Regions from separate parts of the Coprobacillus cateniformis genome, predicted to be linked through region 2. Evidence: predicted binding sites of a transcription regulator. Region 2 holds the regulator's gene; the other holds the start of a gene.
The links. The regulator HrcA, encoded in region 2, represses chaperone genes, less so after heat shock. The targets are predictions, from matches to a motif close to TTTTAGCACTNNNNNNNNNNNAGTGCTAAAA.
Positions count from the first base shown of each region.

Region 1 (16,777 bases), 430 kb from region 2:
AATAAGAATCGCAATAACAATATCTAAACTCTGAACCTGATTATCGAATTCACTACCACTACTATCAATATAAGAGAGATTCCCATAGTGATGATCCTGCATATAATTTTCAAGGCTGGTTTTATTAGATTGCGTCATCTTCTTCATTGTCATAAAAGCGTGATTAATTTTCAAATGTGACGATGTTAAGTTCTCATATAATGTCTGAGACATATAAACGTAATTCATAAAATAGTTTTCCATAATACCAGAAACCTTTACATTATATTTCGTTCCTGATATTTCTATATCTATATTATCATTCACGTCAACACCTAACAGTTCAGCAGTTTTAATAGACAACACAATTCCATCATCTGATAAAGCAATTTTTTTATTCGTTTTCATATCATTGAAAGTTATAAAATTCTGAATATTATCCATGGATTGGTAAACCACCATACTCGCATACAAATCTTCCTTATTTTTCATCACCTGTACACTTTGATTCAATACATATTCTACGTTGCTAACTTCATCTCTTTTTAATAAATTCTCCTGATATGTCTTTGCATCTGTTATACTCACTTCTTTTTCCAAACGCACTTGCGCATCATAGTTTAATATCTTTTCATATTGTCTATCTACAACTTCTGATACTGAGTATTTAATTCCAAAACCAGTAATTATTAAGGCTGTACATCCAGCAATTCCAATAACAGACATAAAGAAACGTTTTTTATACCTAAAGATATTTCGCATTGTAACTTTTTGATTGAAAGAGAGTCGTTTCCAAATCATATCCATTTTTTCCAGAAAAATTCTTTTACCAAGTTTTGGAGCCTTTGGTCTCATTAATACGGCTGGCATTAAATTTAATTCACTCATACAAACCGAAAGTGTTGCTATCATTGTTACAAAAACAGAAATAAAGACTGTTTGAAAAGCAATCATATAAGTTGATGAAATGAAAGTTGGTGCATCTATTTGAAACAACATCAAACTATATAAATAATAAATGATTCTTGGGAAAAACTGTGTTCCTAAAACAATTCCTAGAACACATGCAAAGAACGTTGCAAAGATCACATAAACAATATACTGTTTAATAACATCCCATTTAGAATATCCTAAAGCACGTAAGGTTCCACTTTGACTTCTTTGTTCCTCAACCATTCTTGTCATTGTTGTCAAAGAGACAAGAGCTGAAACCAAGAAAAACATTAATGGAAATATATCAGCAATAGACGATATAGAATCTACATTAGAATCATAATTCACCAAACCAGCATTTTCATGCCTTGTTAATGTATAGAGTTTTCCTTTTGGAATTTGATTAACTTGTTCCTTAGCATCTTGAATCTGTAAATCTGCCTGATTTAATTTTTCTTTTGCCTGATCTAACTGATTGCGTGTTTTAAGTTCTTGTAAAGTTAATTTGTTTTCCTGCTGTTGTATTTGTAACTTTGCCTTTTGAATTTGTAAGTCTGCCTCATTTAATTTTGAAAATCCATCTAATGCAGATGATGTTGAATCCAACAGTGTTCTAATAGATGCAATATCATCTAATATTTTTTGTACCTCTGGAGGTGTTTCAGTTAATGGATTATCTTTATATTTTTCTAATTGTGCTTTCAATATTTCTAGATCTTTTTTGAGTTCTTGAGATGTTTCTTCAATTGTACCAATCATATCTTTGGTTTGTTGATTGGCTTGTGATTGTGCTTTAAGATAATCAGTCTCTTTTTCAGCTAATGCCATTTTTGCATTCGTTAATTGAATTTTTGCTTCTAAAATTTGTGTTTCAAAAGTCGTCTTTGAATCAGAATATGTTTTAAAACCTTTATCATATTCAGTTTGAGCTTCATCTAATTTCTTTTTTGCATCTGCTGACAAAGATTCATACAAGTCGCTTAAACGAAGTGATAGAGCACTTTTCACTTTTGTATTCACATTTTCAATATAATCATCATATTCCTCACTAAAAAGATTATAATCACTTGCACCATCAACAGCAATAGATATCTGATTATACAGCACCTTTTCATCACGCAAATCATACAAATCTTTAGGCAAAGCAAAAAAAGCATTATCTTGATTTAAAATTTCAATATATCCTAAGTTTGTTCCATCTCCTAATGTATTTGTTCCACGATCTGTCTTTGCAACATATCTTACATCCTTCACAATTCCGACCACTTCAAAAGTCTTTTTCCCTTGATCATTAGAGATTTCAATTTTATCACCAATTTGCGTTCCTGCTTTAGCAATTTCTACATCAATTAAACATTCATCACTTTTGCTAGGATATTTTCCATCATTTAAGATAGGCTGATTCAGCATCTCATCATTATACGTTTCACTCGTATAAACTTTGACACCTGACAATTTATTGTTCATCATCGTTAATGCATCAAATTGATATCCATATTCAATACGAGATATGCCTTTTAAATCTTTAACTTCATTTATATCATCTTGACTAAAGCCCAAAGTTGATAAATATGTTAAATCACAAAAACGATACTCATCTAAATAAGCATCCATTGTCTTCATCATGGTCCCTGGTGTATTTCTTAACCCTGCAAAAAAGGCGGCACCTAGAAATACAATAGAAAAAATTGAAAGAAATCTAGCTTTGGACTTAAAAATAGATTTCCATAAATTTTTCCAATACGCTGTTTTCTTTTGCTTTACCATTCGATTTGCTCTATTGGTTGAGGATTTTGATTCATCTCAACACTATAAACCTTTCCATTTCTCAAATGAATCACACGGTCTGCCATTGGTGCCAAAGCAGAATTGTGAGTAATAACAACCACTGTCATCTGATATGTTTCACACATCTCACGCAATAATCCTAAGATAGCTTTTCCAGTCTGATAATCCAACGCTCCTGTTGGTTCATCACATAATAACAGTTTGGGATTTTTAGCAATGGCTCTTGCAATCGCTACACGCTGCTGTTCCCCACCAGAGAGTTGTGCAGGGAAGTTAGACAAACGGCTATCAAGTCCAACCCTTTCTAAGACATTCCTTGCATCTAAAGGATTTTGGCAAATTTGTGTAGCCAACTCAACATTTTCTAATGCTGTTAAATTTTGTACAAGATTATAAAACTGAAAAACAAAACCTATATCATTACGACGGTATTCTGTAAGTTTTTTTTCATCATATAAAGCAATGTTTTCACCATCAACCAAAATAGAACCACTGGTTGGCGAATCCATCCCTCCAAGTAAATTTAAAATAGTCGTTTTCCCTGCTCCTGAGGCCCCAACAATAACAACAAACTCCCCTTTATTGACTTCAAAATTAACACCATCACTAGCATTAATCGTTATATCACCCATTGTATAGCTTTTTATAATATTTTTAAATTCTATCAAAGCACACATTTTTCTTACCTTCCTTTGCTGTATCTGTTAATATAATTATAGTAACACATTTTGAAATAAAAAAACATATGGAGGTTGAATATGAGTCAAATATTAATTATTTCAGATTCACACTATTTACGAAAGAATGAACTTCATCAATTTTTTAAACAATTTCCACACTGTAGCACGATTATTCATTGTGGCGATATTTATCCTGGATATCAGCCTGATGAATTTGACAACTTCTATATTTGCAAAGGAAATAATGATTATGTCAATCTGCCACGAATATTAAGTTTTACAATTGACCATGTTCGTTTTACTATAACTCATGGGCATATTAAAAACTATGCATATCAACCAGATTCATTATTAGAATTATTAAATGATTATCCTGCTGATGTCATTTGCTTTGGTCATACCCATATTCCATATTTTCAAAAAACCAAGGACTGTATAATTATCAATCCTGGAAGTTTAGCATTGGGCAGAAGTTACCCAAGGCAAAACACCTATGCTTTATTTGATACCGAGACCAAAGATATTCATTTCTATGATATGAAAACAAAAGATGAAATTATTTTAGAAAATAGACAGTTATAAAAAAAGATGGATTATCCAGTTGCGAAGCAACATATCCATCTTTTCATATTCCCAATCATTCATTTCTATTATTTTTCAACTAAATAATCAAATTTCTCTATTTTATCAGTTTCAGCAATCATTAGGAAATGGTCTTCATTTTGAATTAAATAACTTGGATCAATTGATAACAGTAACTTATGTGTTTTCATATCTCTTAATCCTAGAATATTAATACCGTAATTTTTTCTTAAGTCAAGACCATTTAAAGAATGCCCAACCCAGGCAAGTGGAACCTTCATTTCGACAATACTATAGCTTTCATCAATTTCCACAAGATCAGTAATATTCTTTCTCAACATTGATCTAGCAACTCTTTCACCCATTTCCTTTTCAGGGCGTACAACACGATCAGCACCGATTTTTTCTAATACGACTTTAAATTGCTTATTTTTTGCTTTGGCAATAATATGAGGAACACCTATTTCCTTTAAGTTCAATACACCTAAAAGACTTTCCTCAAGATGATTTCCAATCGCAACAACACCAACATCAAATTCTTCAACACCCAAGTCAATTAAAAACTGACGATCTGTAATATCCCCAATTACAGCCTTTGTGGCAAACTCCGAAACTCTTTGTACACATTCTGGATCTTTATCAATTGCTAAAACTTCACAACCAAATTGTGATAATGTTTTTGTAATTGTAGAACCGAAAACACCTAAACCTAAAACAACATATTGTTTACTTTGCATAATACTAACCTATTAAGACATCACTTTGAGGATATGAGATGTCTTTTCCTTTCATCTGACTATAACGTTTAGCAAACATCAAAACCATTGTAATTGGCCCTATACGACCTATATACATCAATATAATTATGATGACTTTACCAACACTTGTCAATAGTGGTGTTATACTTGCTGATAACCCAACAGTTGCAAATGCTGAGAAAGCTTCAAATGTTAAATCAATAAATGGCAATGCCTCTTCTGTAATTGAAAGTACAAACAAACCACTTATCGTTATAAAGAAACTGACCATAGCAATTGTTAAAGAACGCTTAACTACCTGATCAGCAATTGAACGCTTCATCACCTTCACAGTATCGCTCCCTTTAATCAACGCGAAAATATATAATAACATAATAGCAACTGTTACAGTTTTAATACCACCAGCTGTTCCAGCAGGTGATCCACCGATAAACATAAACATTGACATTAATAATTTGGTAGAAACATGTAAACTTGCCATATCAACAGTTGCAAAGCCAGCAGTTCTCAAAGTCGTTGACTGGAAGAAGCTAGCTAGAACTTTTTGTGGCCAATCTAATGGTCCTAAGGTTGCAGGATTATCAAATTCTAAAGCAAGAATAATCATCATTCCAGACACAATTAAGAAGGTTGTCATAATTAAAACAATCTTTGTATGAACTGATAAAGCAGATATATATCTTTTTAATTGAAAAACTTTAAAGTTCTCTTTATATTTATGCCAAGATGTTCTCAAATCAACCCAAACAATAAATCCAAGTCCTCCAGAAATGATTAATCCAGCAATGACAAGATTGACCAAAACATTTCCTTGATAACCAATCAATGATTGGCTGCCAAGAATATCAAAACCAGCATTACAAAAAGCAGAAATCGCATGAAAAATCGAATAATATATTCCTTTTGCAAAACCGAATTGTGGAATAAAAACGAAACTCAAAAGAAGTGCTCCTGTTAATTCTATAACTGCAGTATACTTAATAACTCTTTTGATATATATAGCAATTGCTCGCATTGAACTCTGATTTAAAGCTTCTTGCATAATTAACTTATTTGTATAAGATAATTTCTTTTTAAATGCAACTAACATCATATTTAGTAAAGTTAAAAAGCCAAGACCACCAATTTGTATAAGTGCTAATATAATCAATTGACCAATCAAAGAATATTGTTCTGATACAACAATTGGTACAAGCCCTGTCACACAAGTTGCAGAAGTTGCTATAAATAAGTGATCCAAATATGGAATAACTGTTCCATTATTAGAAAAAGAAAAACATAAAAGAATTGAACCAATCAAAATAACCATAAAGAAACTAAAAGCAATTCTTCTCGTTGGTGAGAAAGATTTCTTCTTCTTATCTTTATGAATATCAACAGCTTCCATTTTTATCCTCCCTCAAAATCATTTCTGCACACATGATTCCATCAACTGCGGCCGACATAATACCACCTGCATAACCAGCACCCTCTCCAATTGGGTAGATGCCAGCAAAACATGATTCATAATATTCATTTCTCAACAACCTTACTGGCGCACTACTACGTGCTTCAACTCCAGTAATTAATGTATTTTCATCTATAAAACCAGGCATTTTCTGATTCATCAATATGAGTCCCTCTTTTAAGTTGCGATTAATAAAATCAGGAAAAAGAAGATTCAAATTACTAAAAACATAGCCAATTTGATAACTTGGCTTAACAGTTCCAAGCTGAGTTGAAATTCTATTTTCTAAATAGTCCTGTACCAATTGAACAGGAGCACAATAATTGTGACCTCCCATTTCAAATGCAGCCTTTTCTAATTGACGCTGGAAAGCAATTCCTGCAAGTGGATGTTCACTTTCAAAGTCTTCCGTCTTTACATTAACCAATATTGCGCTATTTGCATTGACACCATCTCGTGCATAATAACTCATACCATTTACACACAACGTTTTCTCTTCGTGCATGGAAGGCACAACATAGCCACCTGGACACATACAAAATGTATAAACACCTCTTTTTTCTTTTGTTGTAACAGCCAATTTATATGGTGCAGCTTTTAAATAAGGAGATGTTGCACTATCTTTGTATTGAATACGATTAATAGATTCTTGTGACTGCTCAATACGCACTCCAACTGCAAAAGCTTTCTGCTCCATTAACAAACCTTTATTGTAGAGCATTTCATATGTATCTCTAGCACTATGGCCAATTGCCAAAACAAGATCATCAGCCTCAATGAGAACTTCTTTTTGCTGGTGGATAGCTTTGACATACTTTTTATCATCTTTAATCTCAAAATCAACAAATTGAGTATCAAATAGAAACTTTACCCCTTTTAATTCCATCTCTTGACGCATGTTTATTAACACACGTCGTAAATAATCTGTTCCGATATGAGGCTTAGACAGATATAAAATATCTTGAGGTGCGCCATGTTTAACAAATGTTTCTAATATATATTGTAACCTTTTATTTTTAATTCCAGTCGTTAATTTACCATCTGAAAAAGTCCCAGCTCCACCCTCACCAAATGCAATATTACTTTGAGAATTAAGTTGTCCACATTTTAACAAAGCATCAACGTCTTTAACCCTTTGTTCAACAGGCTGCCCTCTTTCTATAACTGTTACTGCTTGCCCTACCTGTGACAATACATAAGCACAAAAAATGCCAGCGGGTCCACTTCCTACAACAACAACCTTGTGATCATTGCGTGGTAAATACTCATATTGATATGGTTTCACTCTTTGCACTTGTTGATGTTGTCTCAAAACAGTTTCTTCATCATCAACTTCAAATTCAAAACTACAAATCAAATGAACTCGCTGCCTTCTTGCATCTACTGATTGTTTAACAAGACGGACATTCTTCATTTCTTTTTCACGCATATTTAAGACTTGTGAAAGAATTTTTGCATAATTATTTTTACCCAATGCGACTTTCACATTATTTATTCTTAGCATGGAATTCCCTTTCTATTGCCTGAGCTACACGATATGCACTTGCAAATGCAAAATGCAAATTATATCCACCACATAGCCCTGCTACATTTAATATTTCTCCAACAGCATACAGATGTGGATATTTTTCAATCTGTAAATCATGATTGACTTCCAGAAGTGATAAACCGCCCTTCATAACCTGTGCTGTCTCATACGATCTGATTCCTGTCACTTGAAGACGAAAATCCTTAAATAGTTTGACTATTTCAAGTGTTGAAGTAAGATTTCTTCTTGCAAAATATGTAGAAATCTTATTATGAAGTAATCCATCGTAGAAATGATTATAGCCCTTATTCATTCTAAGTTCAACATATTCATGCAATTTCTTTACATCTTGATCATCAAAAAAATCAATTGAAAGCTCATATTGATGATTTTCCTGATAAAAAGCAGAAAGTTGCATGACTGCAATACCACTGACTCCATAATCAGTAAACAATAATTCCCCTTTTTCTTTATGAATACATTGATTATTTTCCAACAATGAAAATGTTCCTTTCACTCGAACACCTTTCCATTCTTTAATAACTGGTAATGTCGTCATTTGAACTAATGAAGGTGTACTCTTCACAACATCTAATTTTAATTTTTTCAAAATATCATAGCGAGAATTATTTACACCCGAGAGTTTTCCTGCTTCACTCCCCATAGCAAATATAACATAATCAGCCTGATATGTCTGATGTGTTGTATGGACTAGATAACGTTTACTTTGTTCAATGCTGATAACTTCCTGATTATAAAAAAAGGAAACCCCTAATTCATTTGCACAATTCATCATCACTTGTTTTACTGATAATGCCTGTTCACTTTTAGGATATAATAAATTACCTTGATAGACACAATACAAACCTAGTTCATTCATTTGTTTTAACATATCAAATTGATCAATAATATCTTGGACATAATCTTTTTGATCAGTACTAAAATAATCAACGGACATGTCTTTATTTGAGAGATTACATCTTCCATTTCCAGTTGCTAATAATTTTTTCAGTGGTGATGCATTTTGTTCTAAAACAATGATTTCACATTGATATTCTAATTTCTGTTTTAATAATATAGATAAATAAACACCTGAAGCCCCTGCTCCAATAATGATAATTTTCTTCACAATTGTCACCTCTTCACCTATTTTATACGAAATATAAGGATTATACCATTTTTTATTGAAAAATAGTGAAAAAATGTTTATAATACAAAAGTAATTTTAAAGGAGGAATCATTCAATGGGTAGAGCGCACGAAGTCCGTAAAGTCGCAATGGCAAAGACTGCAGCAAAAAAAGCAAAAGTTTATTCTCGTTATGGAAAAGAAATTTATTTAGCTGCAAAAGCTGGTGGTCCTGAACCTGATGCAAATCTATCATTAAGACGTTTAATTGAAAAAGCAAAAAAGGAGCAAGTCCCTGCTGATGTTATTAAACGAGCTATCGATAAAGTCAAGAGTGGTGTTACTGAAGATTATGAACCAATACAATTTGAAGGTTTTGGTCCTAACAACTCAACAATTATCGTCAAATGTTTAACAGATAATATTAATCGTACTATTTCTCAAGTTCGTCCAGCATTTACAAAATCTAAATCTAAATTAGGAGCTGAAGGATCAGTTGCTTATTTATATGATGTTGAAAGTACTGTTATTTTTAATGGTATGGATGAAGAAGCTGTATTAGATGCTTTAATTATGGCAGAAGTTGATGCTAAAGATATTGTAACGTTAGATGATGGACGTATCAAAATCACTGGTGAACCAACTGATTTATATAAAATCAAAACTGCAATTGAAGAAGCAAAACCTGATGTCGAATTTGATGTTGATGAAATCACAACAACTCCACAAGATTATGTGGAACTTGAAGGTGATGATATGATGTTATTTGAAAGATTAATGGATTTATTAGATGATTGTGATGATGTCGATCAAATCTTCCATAATGTTTCTAATTATGATGATGGAGAAGAATAACATGCATTGCATGTTATCTTTTTTTGTATGCTAGTTACACATCTCTATCATAGTGGATGTCTCATTGAATTAGAACATCATAGCCTTCTCTTTGATTATTATCAAGGAGATTTAAAACTCAATCAAGAAAAACCACTTTATATCTTTGTTTCTCATAGACATTTTGATCATTATAATCCGCAAATATTTAAACTTAAACATCCAAAAATCACCTATATTCTCTCAAATGATTTAAGACATAAATACGATGGAAATTATGTTGATGTTCACCAAACATATCATTTTGATGATATAAAAGTCAAAACTTTGTTATCTACTGATGAAGGATGTGCTTTTATTGTAGAAGTTGAAAATAAAACTATTTATTTTGCTGGAGATTTAAATTGGTGGCACTGGGAAGGCGAACCCAATCAAGATAACGATTACCAACGCAGCACATATCAGCAGGAAATAAACACTATCTGTCAGCCTCTTGATATTGCTTTTGTTGTTGTAGACAAAAGACAGGAAGAAAGTTATCTGCTCGGTTTACAATATTTTTTAAATCATGTCCAAGTTCGATATATTTTCCCTATTCATTATTTTGGTGATTATACAATTAGTGATCAGTTAAAAAAAGAAAAACTTGATAATCCATATCATGCTCAAATCATAGATATACATCATCAAGATGAAACATTTGAAATCTAGATCTCATTAGAGATCTTTTCTTTTACCATCCAAATTCTAGATACTTCTTTGTCTCTGTATTTAACAATTGATGATTTCCTCTTAAAATACGATTATCCCTACAAACAAGAACATTGTCCTCACTTATGAAATAAAGGTCATATCCTCTATCAGTCGTTTTTGTATAATGACTATAAGAAAGGAGATTTTTCAATACAATCGGATAGAGTCCCTCACTGTAACTTTCAAAATACATCAGCTGATTACCATCAGCCACCTCATAATTAACATAGCATGCTAAACTTGATTGCTGAAAGATGATGTATGGTTTTTCAGCTGCTATTGGCAAATTGACTTTTGGATAAGCAGTTCCAGATATAAAATAAGAAATTGAAATAAGACCTGCTAAACAAAACAATGTCAATGGGATTTTCAAGGCAAACCAAATATTTTCAGTTTTATTAATAAAGCAACTGCCAACAACTCCAACAATAATATAAATAATAATGATAATTTCATAAGTTATATATGGCATTTTTGCAAGGATAACAGCAATTAATGAGAAAAGACAAGCAATAAGTATGGAAGTATAATAAGAACGTTTTAATATATGGATATATGTATAATTCACTTTCTTAGTCAATTTATATTTCACAAAAGGATAAATATTAGCTATAAAGACATTAAGAAATATAAATAACCAAAAAAGAATACTCATTATCCAATAGTCATTTGAAATACTGAGAACATCTAATGAGAAATATGCCCAAAACAAAAATAGCCCACAAGCAGACATGAAAAAATCATAAATAAAATGACGATGTGAAGTTTTAGAAATAACATCTTTTTCGACCTTTTCATCTGTATGAATTGGCCTAGCCTGTGTGGAAGTAAAAATAGAGAATGGCTCACAGTAATCCAGTAATTGATAACCATTTTTCTGAAAATATTCAAAGTATTCTTCCTTTTGAGGAATATTTATGAATCCATCTTTTTTACTATAAACATCTACATAATAATAGATCTCATGAACAGGTTCAGTTTTGAAAACAAGATATTGAGAATGAATTTTTGTTAAATATTTACCATTCTTAGCCATCTCATTTATATAATCCTCTAATTGTTGCTTTTCAAAGTAATGAAATTTATTATATTTTAATTCATGATTCATCAATATCCTCCTCACTCTTCTTTGTATCTTCAATCATTTCAAGGAGATGCTGATATTCTTTTTCTAACATTATACGACCTTTATCTGTCATAATATAACTTCTCTTGCGCCCTTCTGTCTTCTTTTCATGTATCCATTTTTCAGCTTCAAACTTTGAAAGAATTGCATATAATGTTCCTGGACCAAGAATAATTCTTCCATGTGTTAATTTTTCGATATATTGTGAAATTTCAACACCATATCTTTCTTTTTTTAATGCTAATAAAACATAATACATTTGTTCTGTTAATGTTTTCAATTGAACCCTAGGCATACAATCAACTCCTTCATATCGTCTAACGATATGTTCCTCATCTTCAGTCTATTATCGTTTAACGATATTGTCAACAAAAAAAGAGAAAATCATATTTTCTATGATTTCTCTCTAATAATCTCAAACCAGTAATCATCTGGATCATTAATAAAATATAATCCCATAGCCTCATTTTCATAACAAATACAATTCATTCTCTGATGTAATGCATGAGCTTCTTCATAGTTATCAACTGTAAAACAAATATGGCTTTCATTCTCTCCAAGTTCATAACTTTGAGGATGATCCTTTAACCATGTTAATTCTAATTGAAATGGTGAAACACCATCACTTAAATAAACAAGTTTAAAACTGCCATCACTTGCTTCTTTTTCTCGAATAACTTCTAAGCCTAATGCTTCTTTATAAAAATGAATACTCTTTTCTAAATTAGTAACATTAATATTACAATGATTAAATATTGCTTTCATCTTATTCGCTCCTTTTTACTCATCTTTTGGAAAAACAGTTGTTATCATAGGTTTTCCTTCACGATCTACAAGAATTGTTAATCCTCCAGAATTCCCACTTGAATGGTAAAGATAATGAATACCAGTTTCTTTATCGACGAGGATTTCCGTTGCAGTCGCAAATGAACTTTGTTCATAGATACTTATAAAACGTTTATCTTTTTTTGCCATACTTCTTCCTCCATCGTTAACATTATAACAGAATCAAACGTTATTCCAAAATTATTTTCTTTTTCGTTTAACTAAAGTTATATCATAGCTTTCTTGAATCATTATCTCAATATCTTTTGGATCAACTGTACCATCTAGAATAATTGAATTCCAATGTTCTTTACTTAAATGATAACCTGGAACAACAGATTTATATTTTTCTCTAAAAAAATCTAACCACCCTTTTGTTCCCTTCACATTCACCCAAATACTTCCATTTCTTTCAAATATCCACGCAAATATTTTATGATTTTCGTGATGTCTCATACATGTCCAATTCGTATCAGAGAATGGATAATCTTCATATACATTTTGATATGTTAAACAATATGTAATGATTTCTTGCCTTGTCTTCATTATCTCACCTTCTTTTTTATTATACATAAAATATAGATAAAATGATAGGTATTTAGCACTTTCTTATAACTAGTGCCAAAAAGTTCATATTCAATTCACATTTAAGTTTATAATTATTTGTGTTAGCAATCTATAGTTATGAGTGCTAAGCATAAAAAGGAGGAATAAAAATGTTAAAGCCATTACATGACTATGTTATTTTAAAAAAGGAGCAAGCTGAAAAGCAAACTGCAAGTGGGATTATTCTCACCAATCCAAAGGAACAGGCAAGCAATCAAGCAACAGTTGTTGCTGTTGGTCCAAAATGTGACGACCATTTAAAAGAAGGAATGACTGTTATTTTCAAGGAATATTCAGGAACAAAATTTAAAGATGAAGAAACTGAATATATGATTTTAGAAGAAGAAGATATTTTAGCGATTGTTGAATAGGAGGAATTAATCATGAGTAAAGAGATTCGTTTTTCTAAAGATGTTAGAGATGCAATGTTAAAAGGTGTCAATACTTTGGCTGATGCTGTGAAAGTTACAATTGGTCCAAAAGGACGAAATGTTGTTTTAGATAAGGGATATGGTTCACCACTCATTACAAATGATGGAGTTAGTATAGCTAAAGAAATAGAACTAGAAGATACTTTTGAAAATATGGGTGCTAAACTTGTCTATGAAGTTGCCAATAAGACAAATGATGTTGCTGGAGATGGTACAACAACTGCGACTATTCTAGCCCAAAGTATGATTCAAAATGGATTAAAAGCCGTTGAAAAAGGTGCTAATCCTGTTTTAATGCGTGAAGGTATTGATTATGCAAGCAAGGAAGTTGCTAAATATATTTTAGATAAATCTCATATTGTAGAAACAAGCAATGATATTGAAAGTGTTGCAACAATTTCAGCTGGTGATCAAGAGATTGGTAAAATTATTGCACAGGCGATGGAAAAAGTCGGTAGAGATGGGGTCATCAGTGTTGATGAATCAAACAGTTTTGATACTGAATTAGAAGTTGCTGAAGGTATGCAATATGATAAAGGTTATGTATCTCCATATATGGTGTCAGATCGAGAAAAAATGACTGTTGATTTAGACAATCCAATGATTATGGTTACTGATCAAAAAATCAATACAATCCAAGAAATTCTACCAATTCTTGAACAAGTTATGCAAGCCAATAAATCTTTATTGTTAATTGCTGATGATTTCGAACAAGAAGTCATTTCTACATTAGTTGTTAATAAATTAAGAGGAACATTTAATGTTGTTGCAACAAAAGCACCAGGTTTTGGTGATAATCAAAAAGAAATCTTACAAGATATTGCAATATTAACAAATGCAAAATTCTATAGTAAAGATTTAAATATGAATTTAAAAGATATGCAAATGGATGAATTAGGATCAGCTAAAAAAGTTCATATTACTAAAGATCACTCAACTATGATTGGTGGCGCTGGTGAAAAAGATGCAATTGATCAACGTGTTCATGAAATTACTCAACAAATGAATAATTCAAAAAGTGAATATGATAAGAAAAATTATGCTGAAAGATTAGGTAAATTAAGTAATGGTGTTGCTATTATCAAAGTCGGTGGTGCAACTGAATCAGAATTAAAAGAAAAGAAATTAAGAATCGAAGATGCATTAAATGCAACAAAAGCTGCTGTCAGTGAAGGAATTGTTATGGGTGGCGGTGTGACATTAGTTAATGCTTATGTTGCTTTAAAAGATCAATTAAAAGATAAAGATATTGATAAACAAAAAGGTATTAAGGTTGTTTTAGATGCATTGCTTGCCCCAATGAGTCAAATTGCTGAAAATGCTGGCTATAATAGTGATGAAATCGTTGAAAAACAAATGAAGTCTCCTGAAGGTCAAGGCTTTGATGCAAAAGATGGTGAATGGGTTGCAATGTTTGATAAAGGTATTATTGACCCAACAAAGGTAACACGTAGCGCTTTATTAAATGCCGCAAGTATATCTGCATTATTCATTACAACAGAAGCTGGTGTTGCCCCTATTAAAGAAGACAATCCTGCTCCAGTTCCAATAGGTGCTCCAGGAATGTACTAATATTTTGATCTCAAAAACACAAGTGAAAAAGAAGTTCTCATAGTTTAGAGGACTTCTTTTTTCAATATACTCTTTTGAATATCAAAAAAACAGTTAAATGCTACATAGTGCAATAGCAATCAAATGAAACGACATAGAGATAACAGAATAAAGATAAACGTCACTGACAATGATAATAATTTATAAAGAAAAAGGATAAATTTTTACATATCTTTCCTATTTACAAGACTTCCATTCATCTTCTAATATAGCCATTAGAATATTATCAGCATACTTATCACCATCTTTAATAGCATCTTTTAATATGCCCTCTTGACGAAATCCAGCATGTTTATATGCTTTAATGGCTCTCACATTAAACGAAAAGACATTTAATTCTAAACGATGCAGATGCAGTTCTTGAAAAGCAAAATCTCTTGTTTTTTCCAGAGCCCATGTTCCAATCCCTTTTCCATAATCAGTCGGATGAAATAAACATATACGAAAATTAGCACTTCTTAAATCATTATCAATTTCATTAATAACACTTTCACCAATAATTTTACCTTCAGGAGAAATAATCATAAAATCATATCGATCACTAGCATCCAGGCATTGATAAAAAAATGAAATAACTTTATCCAATTCAAAATGTTTTTGGCTACCTGTCAACCTAGCTGTTTCTGAATCCAAAGGATTGAAATTATTCCTAAAATATGGTTCAGCATCTTGCTTTTGCGCTAATCTTAGTTTATATCCAGCTTTTGACCATTCTGTTCTCATAATAGCCTCCTTTCTCAAATAAATCTAAAGAAGATACATGTGTATCTATATTCTTGAAACACCTTCTTCTTGTGCTTTTTGAGACACTGCTTTTGCTACAACTTTAGCAACACGTGGATCTAATGCACGAGGAATAACATATGTTGGAGAAAGTTCCTCTTCACTGACAAGTGATGCCAAACCTCTTGCAGCAGCCATTTTCATACCTTCAGTAATCTTACGTGCTGTTACATCTAATGCTCCTTTAAATAATCCAGGAAAGGCCAATACATTATTAATTTGATTTGGGAAATCTGAACGACCAGTTCCCATAACTGCAACACCCGCTGCAATTGCATCATCATACTTGATTTCAGGCTCTGGATTGGCCATTGCAAATACAATAGGGTCTTTTTTCATATCTTTAACCATCTCTTGCGTTAATAAACCTGGTGCAGAAACACCAATAAAAACATCAGCCTCTTTAAGTGCTTCAGCCATTGTCATACGCTTTGCCTGAGAATTTGTAATTTCAGTTAATTCCTGTGTTAAAAAATCATATTGAGCATAATCTTCTTTTGTAACAATACCATGAATATTAAAACCATAGATTTCTTTTACTCCTAGAGAATGAATCATTTTAATAATAGAACTTCCAGCTGCCCCTGTTCCACTCACAACAACAGTTATATCTTGAATATCTTTATGAACAACTTTTAAAGCATTTAATAAACCAGCAGTGACAACGATAGCTGTTCCATGTTGATCATCATGGAAAACAGGAATATCTAATTCGTTAATTAATGTACGTTCTATCTCAACACAGCGTGGTGCACTAATATCCTCTAAATTGATGCCACCAAATGTTGGTGCCATTGCTTTAACAATCTGAATAATTTCCTTTGGATCTTTAGTATCTAAACAGATTGGAACTGCATCAATATCACCAAATTTTTTAAATAATATTGATTTTCCTTCCATAACTGGCAATGCTGCTTCTGGACCAATATCACCCAATCCCAAAACAGCTGTTCCATCACTTACAACAGCAACACTGTTGTGCTTCC
Region 1 covers NZ_WSNW01000001.1:3,549,232-3,566,008, forward strand. The annotation lists gene GQF29_RS17620 (FtsX-like permease family protein) at 1-2,538, opposite strand, end outside; gene GQF29_RS17625 (ABC transporter ATP-binding protein) at 2,673-3,377, opposite strand; gene GQF29_RS17630 (metallophosphoesterase family protein) at 3,459-3,962, shown strand; gene GQF29_RS17635 (potassium channel family protein) at 4,031-4,699, opposite strand; gene GQF29_RS17640 (TrkH family potassium uptake protein) at 4,704-6,107, opposite strand; gene GQF29_RS17645 (NAD(P)/FAD-dependent oxidoreductase) at 6,094-7,671, opposite strand; gene GQF29_RS17650 (aminoacetone oxidase family FAD-binding enzyme) at 7,655-8,824, opposite strand; gene GQF29_RS17655 (YebC/PmpR family DNA-binding transcriptional regulator) at 8,940-9,677, shown strand; gene GQF29_RS17660 (MBL fold metallo-hydrolase) at 9,684-10,367, shown strand; gene GQF29_RS17665 (DUF2812 domain-containing protein) at 10,390-11,517, opposite strand; gene GQF29_RS17670 (PadR family transcriptional regulator) at 11,507-11,830, opposite strand; gene GQF29_RS17675 (VOC family protein) at 11,929-12,300, opposite strand; gene GQF29_RS17680 (DUF6440 family protein) at 12,316-12,510, opposite strand; gene GQF29_RS17685 (MmcQ/YjbR family DNA-binding protein) at 12,562-12,906, opposite strand; gene GQF29_RS17690 (GroES family chaperonin) at 13,077-13,337, shown strand; gene groL (chaperonin GroEL) at 13,350-14,969, shown strand; gene GQF29_RS17700 (GNAT family N-acetyltransferase) at 15,186-15,731, opposite strand; gene GQF29_RS17705 (NAD(P)-dependent malic enzyme) at 15,777-16,777, opposite strand, start outside.
Region 1: GQF29_RS17690 (GroES family chaperonin) is a predicted target of HrcA. The motif match lies at 12,957-12,987, and genes of this name have one in related genera.

Region 2 (16,777 bases):
TCATTTATTCGTATATTTTAATATGTTTTATGAAACCCATAACCTATCTCTCCTTCTGCTCTTTTCATATCCCTTATTTTTTTATACAATGAAGAGGAAATCATTAAAGGAGGACAAATAATGAAATTTCCAGAAGGTTTTTTATGGGGCGGAGCAGTTACTGCCCATCAAAGTGAAGGTGCATATACAGAAGGAGGAAAATCACCCGCTGTCTGTGATTTATTCCCTAAGCCTGAACATTCGGATTTTAAAGATGGTATTGATGCCTATCATCGTTATGATGAAGACTTTGCATTATTTGAAGAAATGGGATTTACAAGTTATCGCTTCTCAATTGACTGGTCACGTGTTATGCCAGATGGAGAACATTTTAGTGAAGAAGGCATGGCTTTTTATGATCGTTTTATCAATAGTATGATTGCTCATGGTATGGAACCAATGTGCTCATTATACCATTTTGAAATGCCCCAAGTCCTGATGAACGAATATAATGGATTTTATTCAAGAATTGTTGTTGATAAATTCATTACATATGCAAATAAGATGATTGAACGTTATGGTGATCGTGTTAAAAAATGGATATCTTTTAACGAACAAAATGGGATTGCTTTAGAAGGCCATAAAATTGCATATGGTGCCATTTGCCCAGAAGGTGTCAATGAGGAATCTTTTATCAATCAATTGATTCATAATTCCTTATATGCTCATGCTAAAGTTGTTGAAAAAGTTCATACAATAAAAGATGCTATAGTTTTAGGAATGGTTATTTATATTCCACATTATGCAGCAACTTGTCATCCACTAGATGAATTGGCAGCCAGAAAACAAATGAGCAAAACAAATGTCTTCTTAGATATGTTTGTTTATGGTGAATACTCATCATATTATTGGAGTCAAATGGTAAAAAATAATACATTGCCTGACATTCAGGAAGGTGATTTAGAAGTCATGAGAAAAAATACAGTAGATTGGCTTTCATTCAGTTATTACATGAGCGCGACTGCAAAGGATGGAAGTAGTGGTGTAAAAGCTGGTGGCAACTTACAAGTTGAACTCAATCCTTATTTAAAAGCATCTGAATGGGGATGGACAATTGACCCAATTGGTATAAGAATCGCTTTACGAGATTTATATGAAAAATACAGAATGCCAATCATGGTTGTAGAAAATGGTTTTGGTATGCGTGATATATTTGAAAATGGTACTGTGATTGATGATGAACGTATTTATTATATGAAAGATCATATTGAACAAATTGGTATTGCTATAGAAGAAGGGGTAGATTGTAGAGGGTATCTGATGTGGGGCCCTATTGATATTTTATCTTCACAAGGCGAAATGGGAAAACGTTATGGTATGATTTATGTCAATAGAGATGACAAAGATTTAAAAGATATGAAACGTTATAAGAAAAAATCATTCAACTGGTATCAAAAAGTTATTCATACAAACGCAAAAGACATTGAAATCGATTAACATTTTCCTTAAGCAGCACACATGTGCTGCTTTTATACTGTAAAGTTCCTTTGTCAATACACACTAAAAGTATTTTAAAACTTATTATTACCAAATGCATTGTAACAATGTCATTCATGGATTTCTCTCATTTATTTGCAGATATTATAACTCTTTTATTTCTCCCATGTTCTTGGTCTCAATAAATTCTTTGGTATCTTTGTATAACGATTGCCATGACATCCATTCAACTGAATTTGTGTTAAAAATAAACTTTGACTCAAATCTGCATTTTCAACTTTAGCATCTCTCAAATCAGTTCCTAAAAACACATAATTACAACAATCCTTTCCACGAAAATCTTCACCTATCATTATTCTCATACTCAAATCGTGAGTGTATTGCTGACATATTTCTTTTAATCGTTGGCTTACTTTTTGATGATACTTATCTAAATCAACCGTTGAATTATTCAAAACATTCTCTCTCACTTTTAAATTCTCGAGAATTAACTGTTCTAATTGAAAATTCGGATGAATATGATAAGCATCAATGAGATAACTAAGCATCTGTTGGAGTTGAACAACTTTCTGAAAAACTCCAAATATAACCATAGCATTTTCACTACTACGCCATGAAGGCAACTTTTGTGAAACGATTTGTCCTGCTCCAAAGCAATCATAAATCATACATCCCTTCATCTTCATTTCTTTTAGTGAATTGTAAATATGACACTGATTATTATCTAATAAATGATTGCATGGGTTCCCTGCTAATTTATCTTCTGGAAAACCATCTATTTTAGAAAAATATAAGGCCACACAACATAATCCATGGCATTCATGACATTGAATCTTCAAATTCTCCTGTAATCGTTCAATATTTAGTTTCATAGTAGACCTCCTTTGTTTCATTATAATGAAACAAAAGAAAAAGTACAATATCATAATTGTACTTACTTTAACGAAAATTCATGTGCTGGTTGATCATATTTTCTTCCCATAATCATTTTTGCTGTTAAATCCGTATTATTATAAAGAATAGACCATTGTGTTGCGCTCTCTTCTCCTCTTTCATTTTTATGTATATTAGAAGATGCTGCTTTTAAAATATCCATTCCTGCCTGTTCATCTTTTAAAATCCCTTTATTTTGATCTAAGATTGTCTTCATCTTTTCATAACGATCTTGTCCATGTCCAAAGTCATAATCTCCAGGTGTTAACAAGAAGTTCGTTGCCATTTGGTAAGACTTATCATCTTTAACCAGACTTATCTCGTTATTAATATATTCAACAACAACACTTTTCCCATTTGCATCAGCAATTTGGAAATGATAAGCACTTTTGGCAGAAGAATGCATATCATATTGTTTTAAAAATTCAATTGCTTCATCAACCGTTGAAGCTTTATCCAAAACCAATCTCACAGCAGTTGTTGTTGTAATATCAATTTTATCTGTCTGCTGGTTAGTTGCTTCATCAGGTATTAACAAGACTCCAATTGATAAACCTTTCTCATTTAAGCCATCTAATGGCGCATAAGGTGCAGCCAAGGTAATAATTTGCTTTGTTAACGAATCAGGTTGCTTATCTTCATTAAACCCTAAAAACCCTAAATTAACAGTCGACATAGATGCATACCCATTATCAGGTTGCGTCTTCACAAATAATGCTGGTGAATAAGTTAAATCAAAATTTCTGCCAAAAATTCTATCTCCATCTTGCGTCTCAGCATTAAATGTAGAGCAACCCAAATTAGGAATAGAGAATTCAACAGGTAATCCCTTTAATAATTTTTTGACAACAAAATCAACCAATTCAGCATCATTACTTGCTCCAGTTTTTAAAAAGTCATCAAATCCATAATCGCCATCATATTCCATAGTATACAATGTATAATCATCTATTTTTTCTAATGACATTAAAGATGAAATTTCATGTCTAAACACTATATAAAAAACACTTCCAGCAACAATCACTATAACCAATATAGTCAATAAGGTTCTTTTTAATATTTTCTTCCAGTTCATACTTTCCCTCCAAATTTCCAACTTGTTGTATTATAACAAAGATTATCACAATGTCAATATACTTTAAAAAATTTAATTAAATATTTTAAAGTAAAAAAGATAGTGCTGAAGGGCACTATCTTTTTTACTTCTTAAATCCTTTTTTGAATTGCTCAAAAATGGAATCTTTTTTAGCATTCTTTCTTAACTTAGTATACAAATCTTTCTCATCTCTAGAAAGTTTAGTTGGAATCTTAACATCAATTTTAACAAACTGATCTCCATAATTATCACTACGTAAATCCTTAACACCTTTTCCCTTAAGACGTAAAGTTGTTCCAGGTTGGGTACCTTCAGGCACCTTGAGTGTAACATCACCATAAACAGTTGGAACATCAACATCACATCCTAAAGTTGCATCTACTGCCGAAATTGGAATTGTTATATAAATGTTCTTACCATCACGTTGAAAATGCTGATGTGGTCTTACATAAATTTCTACATAAAGATCTCCATTTTGTCCACCATTGGCACCTCTATGTCCTTTACCTTGAACACGTAACTGTTGATGTGTATTAATACCAGCAGGTATATTTAGTTCAACAGTAATATTTTTATTGATATATCCTTTACCCTTACAATGATCACATTTTTCTTTAACAACTTTACCAGTTCCATTACAATCAGGGCAAGTTGTTTGGTTCACAAATGTACCAAATGGTGAACGTTGTTGTGTACGGATTGTTCCAGTACCACCACAACGTGAACACGTTTGAACATCATCAGGTGACTTTGCTCCACTTCCATGACAATGCGAACACTGTTCATCAAAATTAATTTTAATCTCTGTTTTCTTACCTTTGATTGCATCCATGAAGTCAATCTCTAATTGAACAAAACGATCTTCCCCACGCATTGGACCTGTCTTTCTTTGACGCTGTCCTCCACCACCAAAGAATGAACCAAAAATATCTCCTAAGTCAACATCTTCAAAGCCACCAAATCCACCGAATCCGCCAGCTCCTCCAAATCCTCCTGATTGATCAAATGCCGCATGACCATAACGATCATATGCAGCTTTTTTATTATCATCTGATAAAACATCATACGCTTCTTGTACTTCTTTAAATTTATCTTCTGCACCAGGATCCTTGTTAACATCAGGGTGATATTTCTTAGCCATTTTTCGATATGCACGTTTGATTTCATCTGCACTGGCACTTTTAGAAACACCAAGCACCTCATAATAATCTCTTTTATCAGCCATATTCTCACCTCTTGACTAGATAAAACCAAGGCAAAGCCTTGGCTTTATACTATCCTAATTTTTTTCTGTAAAGTCTGCATCGACAACATCATCATTATTTGATGCTGTTTGTGTATCACCTGTCGGATTAGCTCCTTGACCTTGTTGATATTGATATGCTGCCATTTGTTGTGCAACTTGTTCTAATTCAGTCATCTTAGTTTCAAGTGTAGCCATATCATTATCATCTAAAGCTTTCTTTAATTCATCTCTTAAAGCAGTTGCTTGTGTTTTTTGATTTTCATCAATCTTATCACCTTGTTCAGCTAATGCTTTATCAATTTCATTAATCATTTGTTCTGCTTTATTTCTTGTTTCAATATCTTTACGTTTTTGTTCATCTTCAGCCTTATTAGCTTCAGCCTCTTTTACCATTCTATCAATTTCTTCATCACTTAATCCAGTTGAATTTTGAATTGTAATAGATTGTTCTTTTTGTGATTTCATATCTTTCGCTTTAACATTAACAATACCATTAACATCAATACTGAATGTAACCTCAATTTGTGGAACACCTCTTGGAGCTGGTTCAATACCATCTAATTTAAATAAACCTAATTGTTTATTATCTTTAGCCATAGATCTTTCACCTTGTAATACATTGATATCAACAGCTGGCTGATTATCTGCAGCAGTAGAGAAAATTTGTGATTTTGTTGTTGGAATTGTTGTATTTCTTTCAATTAATACAGTCATAACTCCACCCATAGTTTCAATACCTAATGATAATGGTGTAACATCTAATAAAACGATATCTTTAACATCACCAGTAATAACTCCACCTTGAATAGCTGCACCCATAGATACAACTTCATCAGGATTCACTGATTTGTTAGGTTCTTTTCCAAGTAATCTTTTCACTGATTCTTGTACAGCAATAATACGAGTAGATCCACCTACCAATAAAACTTGATCAATTTCACTTGGAGAAATACCAGCATCACTTAATGCTTGTTTCACTGGTCCTTCAGTACGAACAACCAAATCTTTAGTTAATTCATCAAATTTAGCTCTTGTTAATGTTAATTCTAAATGCAATGGACCTGCTGCACCAGCAGAGATAAATGGTAATGAAATTTGTGTTTGCATAACTCCTGATAAATCTTTTTTCGCTTTTTCAGCAGCTTCTTTAACACGTTGCATTGCCATTTTATCAGCACTCAAATCAACACCTTGATCCTTTTTAAATTCAGCAACAATCCAGTTCATAACTTTTTCATCAAAGTCATCTCCACCTAAACGGTTATCTCCAGCTGTCGCTAATACTTCAAACATACCATCTGCCAAATCAAGGATTGAAACGTCAAATGTTCCTCCTCCTAAGTCATATACCAATACTTTTTGTTCAGTATCTAATTTATCAACACCAAATGCTAAAGCAGCAGCAGTAGGTTCGTTAATGATACGTTCAACATCTAGTCCCGCAATTTTACCAGCATCTTTTGTAGCTTGTCTTTGTGCATCATTGAAATATGCTGGTACAGTAATAACTGCTTTTGTAACTGTTTCACCCAAATATGCTTCTGCAGTTGCTTTTAAGTTTTGTAAAATCATTGCAGAGATTTCTTGAGGTGTATATTCTTTACCATTTACATTTTCTTTATAATTTGTACCCATATGTCTTTTTACAGACATAACTGTATCTTTATTAGTAACAGCTTGACGTTTTGCAGCTTCACCAACAACGATTTCTCCATTTTTGAATGCAACAACTGATGCAGTTGTTCTTAATCCTTCAGGATTTGCAATAACTTTTGCTTCTCCATTTTCCATCACACTTACGCATGAGTTTGTAGTACCTAAATCAATACCAATAATTTTGTTTCCCATAATATAAATCCTCCTTATAACTATTCATTAACTTTAACTAAAGATGCACGAATAACGCGATCTTTCAATTTATAACCTTTTTGAAGTTCTTCCACAACGATATTTGAATCAAAATTTTCATCGTTGGTTGTCATCACAGCCTGATGGAAATTTGGATCAAATTCCTTACCTTGAGCTTCAATCGCTTCAACACCATTCTTTTCAAGAATAGCCATTAACTGATCAAAAATCATTTGATACCCTTTTAAGAATGTTTGAATTTCTTCACTCGGTTCCTGAACATTCAAAGAACGTTCAAAATTGTCAACTACAGGAAGTAATTCTTCAATAAAATCTTGCATCATAAATTTCATAGAGTTTTGATGTTCTTTTTCTAACCTTCTCTTTGAGTTTTCCATATCTGCAAAAACTTTATAATAATCCGTCTTCCATGTATTCACTTCTTCTTCAAGCTTTGCAACTTTATCCTCAAGTGAATCAGTTGCTGTTTCTTCAACAACTTCTGTTTCTTCTTGCTTTACTTCTTCATCAACTTTTTTTTCTTTCTTTTCCTTTGCCATACTTTCACCTCTATTCATCATCTTCATCATTGCTTAGCAAAACTGTTTCTAAACTTTTAGAAATATACTCAACCAAAGAAACAACTTTTTCATAAGGCATACGTGTTGGCCCTATAACCGATATTGATCCTTTGGATTCATTGCCTGTTTTAAACGATGCACTGATGACAGAGACATCACTTAAATCTTCAATGGGTGATTCACTTCCAATCCTTACACTTACACCCTCTTCAATAGCAATAGGTTCTAAACTTTTCCATGACTGTGAATTCTCAAAAGCAGAGACCAGCTGTCTAAGTTTATTCACATCATTATATTCAGGTTGATACAACATATTTTCTTTACCCGAGAAATAAACATTACTATTGGCGAATTTCATAAATGATTCTAAAAACGCATTGAATAAAACTTCATGTTCTTTAATTCGAGCACTCAATATTGGCCGCACATCTCTTTCCAAGCGATAAGCCACTTGATTAATTGGTGTTCCATCCAACAAATCATTCATAACATTCACACAACTTGTTAAATCTTCTAAATAAGCATTATTCTTAACTTTAAAAATACGATTTTCAACATGCCCTTTGTCTGTTACAATAATTGCTGTCACACTATGCTCTGTCAAAGGAACAAGTGTAATATTTTGCAATCGTTCATAATCAGAATTAGGACCTAAAGCTACTGTAGTCAAATGAGTAAGTTCACTTAAAATTTGACAACTTTCCTGAATAATCTCATTTAAAGAGCGATGCCGGTCACCAAGAATCATAGCAACTTGATTTTTGACATCGTCATCAACATTAGGCTGCATTAATGTATTGACATAAAAGCGATACCCTTGTGTTGAGGGCACACGTCCTGATGACGTATGTGTTTTTTCTAAATATCCATTTTCTTCAAGAAATGACATTTCATTACGAATTGTCGCACTTGAATAAGGAAGCATATACTTTGTCATAAGTGTTTTTGAACCAACTGGTTCAGCTGTTTCAACAAACTCTTCAACAATACACTTGAATATAAGCAATTGTCGTGCACTCAGCATATCACAACCTCCTTTTAGCACTCCTTTTATCTTTGTGCTAATTTTATTATACTCATGTTTTTAGCACTGTCAACACTTTTGTGCTAAAAAACAAAAATAACTGAATTCAATTCAGTTATCAACTCTGCACTCCCCTTTATATAAACAAAAGAGATCAATACATATATGAATATCAACAGGATGTTTCTTAAATACGTTTTCCTTAGTTCTTTTTGTTGTTTCATAAAATAAGTAAAAATATCTTGTAGCATCCTTTTCAGTTCTAAAAACAAAATCCTGCTAAACCTAAACCACACAATGAGAACATTAACAATCATCGAACGGATCATTTCGAACCAATCGTATAGTTGAGTTTTTCCTATAATAGTTCTTATTTTTTACTAAATACACATAGATAAAAACTAGCAACTAACACATATAAACAACAAAACAGGAATATATATAATATATAACAATCATGCAGAAAACAAATCTAAACAAGCTAATATAAGTTTAAAATATTTGAATGTTCTCATAAAAAAGTATCCTCCTTATAATTATTAATATATGAGGGATAAATCCCCCATATATTAATAAAATACTCTATGTTTATCTAAATATAATACAGCCACTCCAACTCCTAATACTGCTGCACACATAAACGCTACACCACCAATATATAACGCAGCGTTAGCGATTGCAGGTCCAAATAATGCAACACCTTTCCAATAAGCAATAGTAGCTAAAGATTTCATAAAACCAGCTGTGATACCACATTGATATGATGCGATTTTTCTAATGGCACTACTTCTATTCCATAATCCCTTTAAATTCCTTGCTAATGTAGCACTACCACCTTTCCCATTTTCTTCAACATCTAACTCTAAAAACTCTTTATCTTCAATAAAAAGATACATATCAGACTTTCTTAGAAATAAAGCCTGATTATATATATATCCTGCATCATATACAAAAAAGTAAAAAGCTCTTTTTTTTCATTTGATCAGAGTTTCTCAATAGGTCATCTAATGTCTTTATAAATTCATCAACTTCTTCCTTCACCTTTGGTATCCCCATTACAATCAGTGGAACAAAATGACTTTATAATATTTTTAAATAGATATCCTTTCGACAAACATCTTTTCGATAATCAATCTTGATAAAATAAATAAGCATCCCTTGAACAAATAGAAAAACAAGCAATGTACCTAGATTTAAGACTTCATTTTCTAAAAAACGCATGACTGTTGACCATAGAATAGTCATTTCAACTATCCATAAATAGACCTTAATGACCTTAAAATTAAAAACTTTAATAAAAGTATAAATAAGCAAAAACATGCTATAGTCATTGCACCACCAAAATAACTCATCATCACCTTCACTCTCACCTCTTATTCACTATACATTTATAATCCCTATTTGTAAAATCAACAGTACAAAGAGCAATTATCTTGATATCTTTATTGACTTACTATTTTATGAAGATTTAAAGTGATCAAATATTAATAAATACAATAATTAAGACTATGCCAATAACTGTTCCCAAGCGCAAAGAAGTAAATAACAATTTTTTCGTTTATTGTCAATGTTTTAAAAATCAATCAGATTCATTTTTTACCATAAATAAAAATCCCAATAGCAACAACAATAGAAATAATATTATAAATCAAATAGTATCATCTTGAAAAGGAATCACTTATCTTGAACCTAAAAGTAGCAATGCTAATATATATGTAAACCAATCACTAAATTTCATTTTCCCCTCTCATAAGAACAACATTTAATAAATAAATTATATATGATAATAATTCCGATAGAAATCAAGTAAAAATATTCAAAATCATTTATAATTTATATTTAATTATATAGTACATAGTTCCTGATACAACAATATCAAAACAGATCATTCCAACTTGAAGTACAAGAGGCATACTATCAAAAAAAAGATGGTAACGCCAGGAATCCAGTAACTATTAACAAAACAAATAAAATACATATAATAGCTATTTTAAGTTTTTCCAATTTATTAGACTCCATTCTTTTACTTATAATTTCCATACTCCATAACAATTATCCTATAATCATGTATCGTGTTTCTCCCATATTTTAATTATCACAGAACTGATAGAAGACCGTTTTATACTCCCATTATCATTCCACAGAAATCACTAAGTTCCTGTGCTCCAAGCCATCTACATGTATATTTTTTTATCATATTTTTTATTGTACTACTCAAAATATTTTTAATAGATTAGCCCCCATACAAATCATAAATTGCAAAGACAACAATATTCACATGATTTAAAAAGACAACATCTAAATACAGTATTCCACCTTCTTCAATTTCTACGTAATTTAATATAAATCAGAAAGCAATGTTATAGTACATTGTTATAGTACATTGTTATAGTACATTGCCTTGCAATATTGTAATTTTTAAAATCCAAACGAAATTGATGAATAGTCCCAATCGTAAGAGTATCACAAAAATTAAGTTGAAAAGCCTCATTCATTATAGATACAAGATAGAATCCCATAAAACGCTCGTTAAGAATCATTAGACTATTATTAGTCATTTACTTATGCAGATATATTTATCAATATTATATTCCTTATCAGTATCATAAACAGAAGAATCAATCTGATAAACATATCTGATGTTATTCTTGGTCTAAATTTAAGTGGTTTTGAGACAGCAAATTCTAAAATCTTTTAATAACATAGATTCATTAAATTGAGTTATATTTTTTGATAAATCTAACTAAATATTCTAAAAGCATTTATAGCCAACTGATTAAATCAATAATATATACAATCCATTTCCTTATTTTAGAATCACAAACACCCAGATAGAAAGTAACTCCTATCGAATAACAAACAAAAAATATTATGGATCCCAACCAAATAGCTCCATTACATAACTCAGAATTTAAAAGAATAGCAATAATACCTAATATTGATAAAACATCTGTAATTATCAACAAATTAATAACTAACTTCTTATTAACAAACTTCTGGTTTTTCATCAGCATCTTCCTTTCATTTTTATTTATTTTATCGAAAAATATTCCTATAAATTTTCCTTCTTATTTGTATACTGGATGTACCATTTATATAATTTTTCAATTCATTAATTCTCGTATTATATAAATCAATAATTTGAAAATTCCAATTATCTTCTTCACAAAACAAATTCAACATTGACAATATTTTTATTTTATTGCTTTCTCTATTCAAACAAATTCTTAAGTCTATATAATCAAATATCAAATCTAAACATTCTATTTCTATTGATTGACCATATTTCAAAATAATGAGTTCTATTATATTATCTAATTTAAATAAATATTCACTTAAATAATTTTTATTCAAAACAATCATTAATTTTAAGCAGTTCAACATTTCATTTGGTTTATTAATAACATCATCAATATTCTTTTCTAGATAACTAATATGCCAACTGATTAATTCTAAATTGACAACACTAGTGAAAAGAAGTTCATTAAAAAAATATTTACTATGAGTGTCTTTAAAACTATTAAGAAAATTAATTGTAACTTTATATAAAATATATGAAAACAATAAAAATAGAAACAAATATAACTGCCAGTATATTCCAATCGCAAATAAAGTGAAAGCCAATAAAAAAATATATATATTTTCTTGTTTATATATTTTCTTCATTAAAGAATATTTCTCATTAAAATTATTTAAGTTAACATCACTTAGATCACACAAATTTTTATAGAAAACATAATTTGATGGTCCAAATAGAACGATTAATTTTCCATCAACCAAAACAATCGGATATAAACATATAACTGAATATTTTATTTTTTTTATTTTGCATAATAAAATAAAAAAAATAGTTTTTAAATAATGGAGACATAGCCCAGAAGTCATCAATACCATAATATAAAAACAAAAATAAAAAATAGCATGATCAACAAATATTTCTATACTAATTATATAAATATACAATAAAAATGAAATAAGTGTTGTTAGTATAAGCATACCTAAATAATAAATATAAGTTTTCATTATTGTTTCACCAAATATCTTTCTATATAATTTTTTTTATAAACAATATCTAAATAGCAGCAAATAAGCAGCTGCCATTTAGGACAATGTAATACTTCCCTTGTTAATAAAAAGTTCTTTTATTATACAGATATATCATAAATGCTGCAGTTCCTGCAAGCGCTATTCCAGCTAGCCAAAAACCGCCAATAGTCAAAGCAGTTCTTGTTACAACATATCCGAATTTGCAGACTGCTTTAATATAAGACATCTTAGCAATTGTTCCAATAGTTCCTAAAGTTATCCCTACTGCCTTACAAGACATTCTAAACCCTTGACTTCTACCCCATAATCCCTTGATATTCTTATAGAGCATTGTCATGCTTCCACCATCTAAATACATCATCTCCTCTTCTTCAATTTCTACATAGTTTCTTGGTAAATTCATTGTTAATTCCATAACATTCTCCTCCTTTTCTTTACCAAAATTTATATAAAATAGAGTTATGTATATACTCTACTTTATACCATATTAATTCTTAAAACTCAATAATTCTAATAGCCAATCTAAATAAGTTTCTTTCTCATAGACAATTCTCGCTACAACTGGCATTGATTTTATAACATCTATCTGAGATCCATCTGTCGAATGAAGCTGTTTATTGTCCAAAGACACAAGACACTTATATAACACAATATTTCCTTGTTCTGTTTCTTGTGTTAATGTTCCTGAATCTATCGAAACAAGTTTTCCATTTAGTGTTCCATATTTTTGTATATTGACTCCATTAATCGCAACCTTCACATCATTGTTAAGTTGTACCTTAGAGATATCAGTTGCCTGTATATAGGCTTCTACAATCATCTGATCATCTTTATTGGTACTAATTTCAGCAACTGTTTGTCCTTTTTGAATGGTCACACCTTCCTTGATTGTTGAAAGATAATGAACATAACCATCCTGTGATGCTTTCACTGTTGTAAGAGCATCCTGTGACTGATATGCTTTTAACTGTCCTTCTAGCTCAACTAAGGTAGACTGTAATGCTGTACGAGTATTCCCTGCTTCACTAATCAACTGAATCTTTGTTTGTTCTGCTTGTGAAGAACTTGTCTGAGTTAACTGATTGATTTCTTCTATTAGAGACTCTAGTTCAGATTGTTTTGTTTCTAGAGAAGAATTGAGTTCTTCCTTTTTGGCTTTATCTTCCTCTGTATCTTTCAGTTTATAAATTTGATCTTTTAGAGATTGAATTTCTTGTTCTTTCTTTGTTTTCTTTTCTTCTTTTTGTTTTATTGATTTTTGATTATTTTCTTTTGTCTGATTCTCATCCTCAAGAGAGGATATATAATATCTGACTTTCTCATAATATTCCTGTTCTATTCCTGAATTAGACATCTTATTCTGATGAATATTTAATGAATTGATATATTTATTAATAGCTGATATCTTATCCTTTGTATTTGATATTTGTTTTTGTAGAGCACTGTATTGTACCCCTTCACTCCCACTTGATATTTCAAATAAGATATCACCCTTTTTTACAAAAGTTCCTTCCTGAGAATTGAGTGAAGTGAGAACACCATCGGACAAAGCACTTATATAGATGTTATCAGTTGTCGTAATTGTTCCATTTGCTTCGACAATATAAGACTTGCTCATCCATGAACTCATCCAAATCGCAAATATAATCATAAAAAGAATAAAGAGAATAAACATTGTTAGAAACATGGGTGGTTTCTTATCAAAGAAAATACGTGAATCTTTCAGTTCTGATTTTTGATAAAGTTTCATAACTGCATCACCGGTCTAAAGAAGTCTGTAATGACATATTCCTCACTATCATGAATACAGACAGTATAACTTTCACCAGTACTTTCTAAATCATTTTCATAGAAATAAAGATCAAGTTTTGAATTCACAAAATTGATTTCTAAAGGATTCCCTTCATAATGAATATAAACACAATGAGGACAATCTACTTTTTCAACAATATCAAATTGATTTTTATATTGTCTATAATCATGAGCTTGAATCAACAAATCGTAATCAGTTGTAATATCCCCTTCTTCTGAAATGTTTGTTCCACAGAATTTAATAACTAACGGGCCAAAAGTTTGGACCTTTAAGATATCTAACCGATTGGCAAACTTATTGATTTGCTGATCTATATCTTCAAATGAAATTCCTCTCAGTTCTTTTTTCAGAACATTCTTTAAAACCAACTTTTTATTTTCTAAGACTTCTAACTTAGCCATAATTGATTTCCTCCTCATTTATTACTGTTTTATTGACTTTTAGCATTGTCATATTTTGTAAAGAAATCATCTTTGCATACTGACCATTCATTGCGATTAGTTCATCATGAGTTCCTTGCTCAATGATTCTGCCATTTTCAACAAAACAGATCAGATCACAATTGACTATCGTTGACAAACGATGTGCAATAATAAGTGTTGTTGTATTTTTAATCTTTTTAAACAGTAAATCATGTATCTTTCTTTCACTAAAAGAGTCAAGATGACTGGTTGCTTCATCAAAGATAAAGACTTGTGACTTGGAAAGAATAGCTCTTGCAATAGCTAATCTTTGCTTCTCACCACCAGATAAATTGCTTCCCCCTTCTTCTATGAACGCCCCATAACGATTAGGTAATTTTTCAATGAAGGAACTTGCTCCTGCCAGCTGACAGGCTGTCATAATTTCCTCATACTTTGCTTCTGGATTTCCTATTTTTAAATTATCTATGATTGTTCCAGTAAAAAGTTCTATATTCTGTGGAATATAAGCTATATTCCTTCTTAAGTATGCTTCATCTATATCATGAACATTACAACCGCTTATTGTCACTTTCCCCTCTTTAACATCCATAAACTTTAACAGAAGTTTAGCTATCGTACTCTTCCCTGCACCACTTTCTCCAACAAGTGCAACTCGTTTTCCACTAGGAATAGTGAGATTAAAATTCTTAATGACAGGTGGTCTTGAACCATAAGAAAACTGTACATTTTCAAAACAGATATCACCTAACAAATCAATATCATCAATCAGTTCTTCCCGATGTTCATCTTCTCTATCTAATGACATTAATTCATTCAGTCTTGTCATTGCAATATTCGCTTCCTGAAACGTTAACTGCAAAGATACTAAGCTTTGTATAGGCTCTGTAAAATATTGACTCAATGTCTGGAATACCAATAAGTCCCCAATACTCATTTTTCCATCTATGATAAACATTGCACCAATAGCCATAAATACCAATCCACCTAGTGAATTAATGAAACTCGAAATAACTCCCTGAACATTCTGTAATGTCCCTTCTTTATAACCCAACTTCAGCAATGATACAAAACGATTTTCTAATTTATGAATCTGCTGCATTTCATCATTTTGTGATTTAACCGTCTCTATGTTTTGCATAGATTCGATCAGATGACTATTCAATATGGCATTAGATTCCATTTGTTCATAATTCAATTTCTTATAAGGTTTCTTAAATACATAAATAAGAATAACATTAACAACAATCATCACAATCAATATCAAAAATAAACTTGAATTTAAATGAAACAAAATAACTCCTGTTATGAGTGACAAAACAATATCCAATATTAATGAAACAGATACTGTTGTAAAAATATCTTTAATTGTTAATGCATCTTGAAATCTGGTGATGATATCTCCTACTCTTCTCGATGCAAAAAACTCATAAGGTAAATGAATAATGTGGTTGTAATATCCCATTAACAATGGAATATCAACCTTTCTTGAAAGAAACAAGACAATCTGTTGCTTAAATGCTGATAATAAGTTTTGTGATAAAACAACCAATCCATATGCTAACAAAAATATGTAAAGTTTATTCTTTAATTGATAAGGAATAATTTCATCCATTAACACCTTAGAAAAAGTACTTGAGAGAATTCCTATAATACTTAAAACAAAGCTTGCCAGTATAATCGTTAAGAGCAATCTTTTTTGTGGTAATATTAATGCACAAAACAAATCAAACATCCCTTTATCCTTGTACTTCATCTTTTCAAATTCAGATGTAGGTATCATCATGATTAAAACGCCAGTATAGAGTTTCTGTATTTCCTCTCGTTTCAATTTTATATTTCCTTTCGCTGGATCAGAAACATAAAAGATACCATGACGAACTTTTTGAATGACTACAAAGTGATTCAACCCCTCTGTTGTATGAATTTGTGCAATAGCCGGATATGTCATATCATCTGTTATATCTTTCATCTCTGCACGAACTGCCTTGACTTGAAATTTGAGTTTTTCTAAACCATCAACAATACCTTTTACACTTGTACCATAAAGATCAGTTCCAATAACTTCTCTAATTTTCATTAAAGACATTTCCTGTTTATATACAAGTAATACAGTTGAAATAGCAGCTGCCGCACAATCTGATGCATCATGCTGCATTGTACATGGATATTTCTTAAACATATATTTAACTTCCTTCCTTTTTAACATCCCCAAAATTTAAATAGCCAACTCCAAAAGTATCTACACATATCAATCGCCTCCTTGTATTCAACATACAAAGAAATCTCTT
Region 2 covers NZ_WSNW01000001.1:3,118,595-3,135,371, reverse strand. The annotation lists gene GQF29_RS15445 (glycoside hydrolase family 1 protein) at 121-1,476, shown strand; gene GQF29_RS15440 (hypothetical protein) at 1,632-2,348, opposite strand; gene GQF29_RS15435 (C45 family autoproteolytic acyltransferase/hydrolase) at 2,411-3,484, opposite strand; gene dnaJ (molecular chaperone DnaJ) at 3,609-4,730, opposite strand; gene dnaK (molecular chaperone DnaK) at 4,785-6,599, opposite strand; gene grpE (nucleotide exchange factor GrpE) at 6,620-7,159, opposite strand; gene hrcA (heat-inducible transcriptional repressor HrcA) at 7,170-8,204, opposite strand; gene GQF29_RS15410 (hypothetical protein) at 8,774-9,100, opposite strand; gene GQF29_RS15405 (hypothetical protein) at 9,285-9,449, opposite strand; gene GQF29_RS15400 (hypothetical protein) at 10,967-11,212, opposite strand; gene GQF29_RS15395 (hypothetical protein) at 11,241-12,227, opposite strand; gene GQF29_RS15390 (hypothetical protein) at 12,331-12,666, opposite strand; gene GQF29_RS15385 (HlyD family secretion protein) at 12,739-14,001, opposite strand; gene GQF29_RS15380 (hypothetical protein) at 13,998-14,465, opposite strand; gene GQF29_RS15375 (peptidase domain-containing ABC transporter) at 14,458-16,668, opposite strand.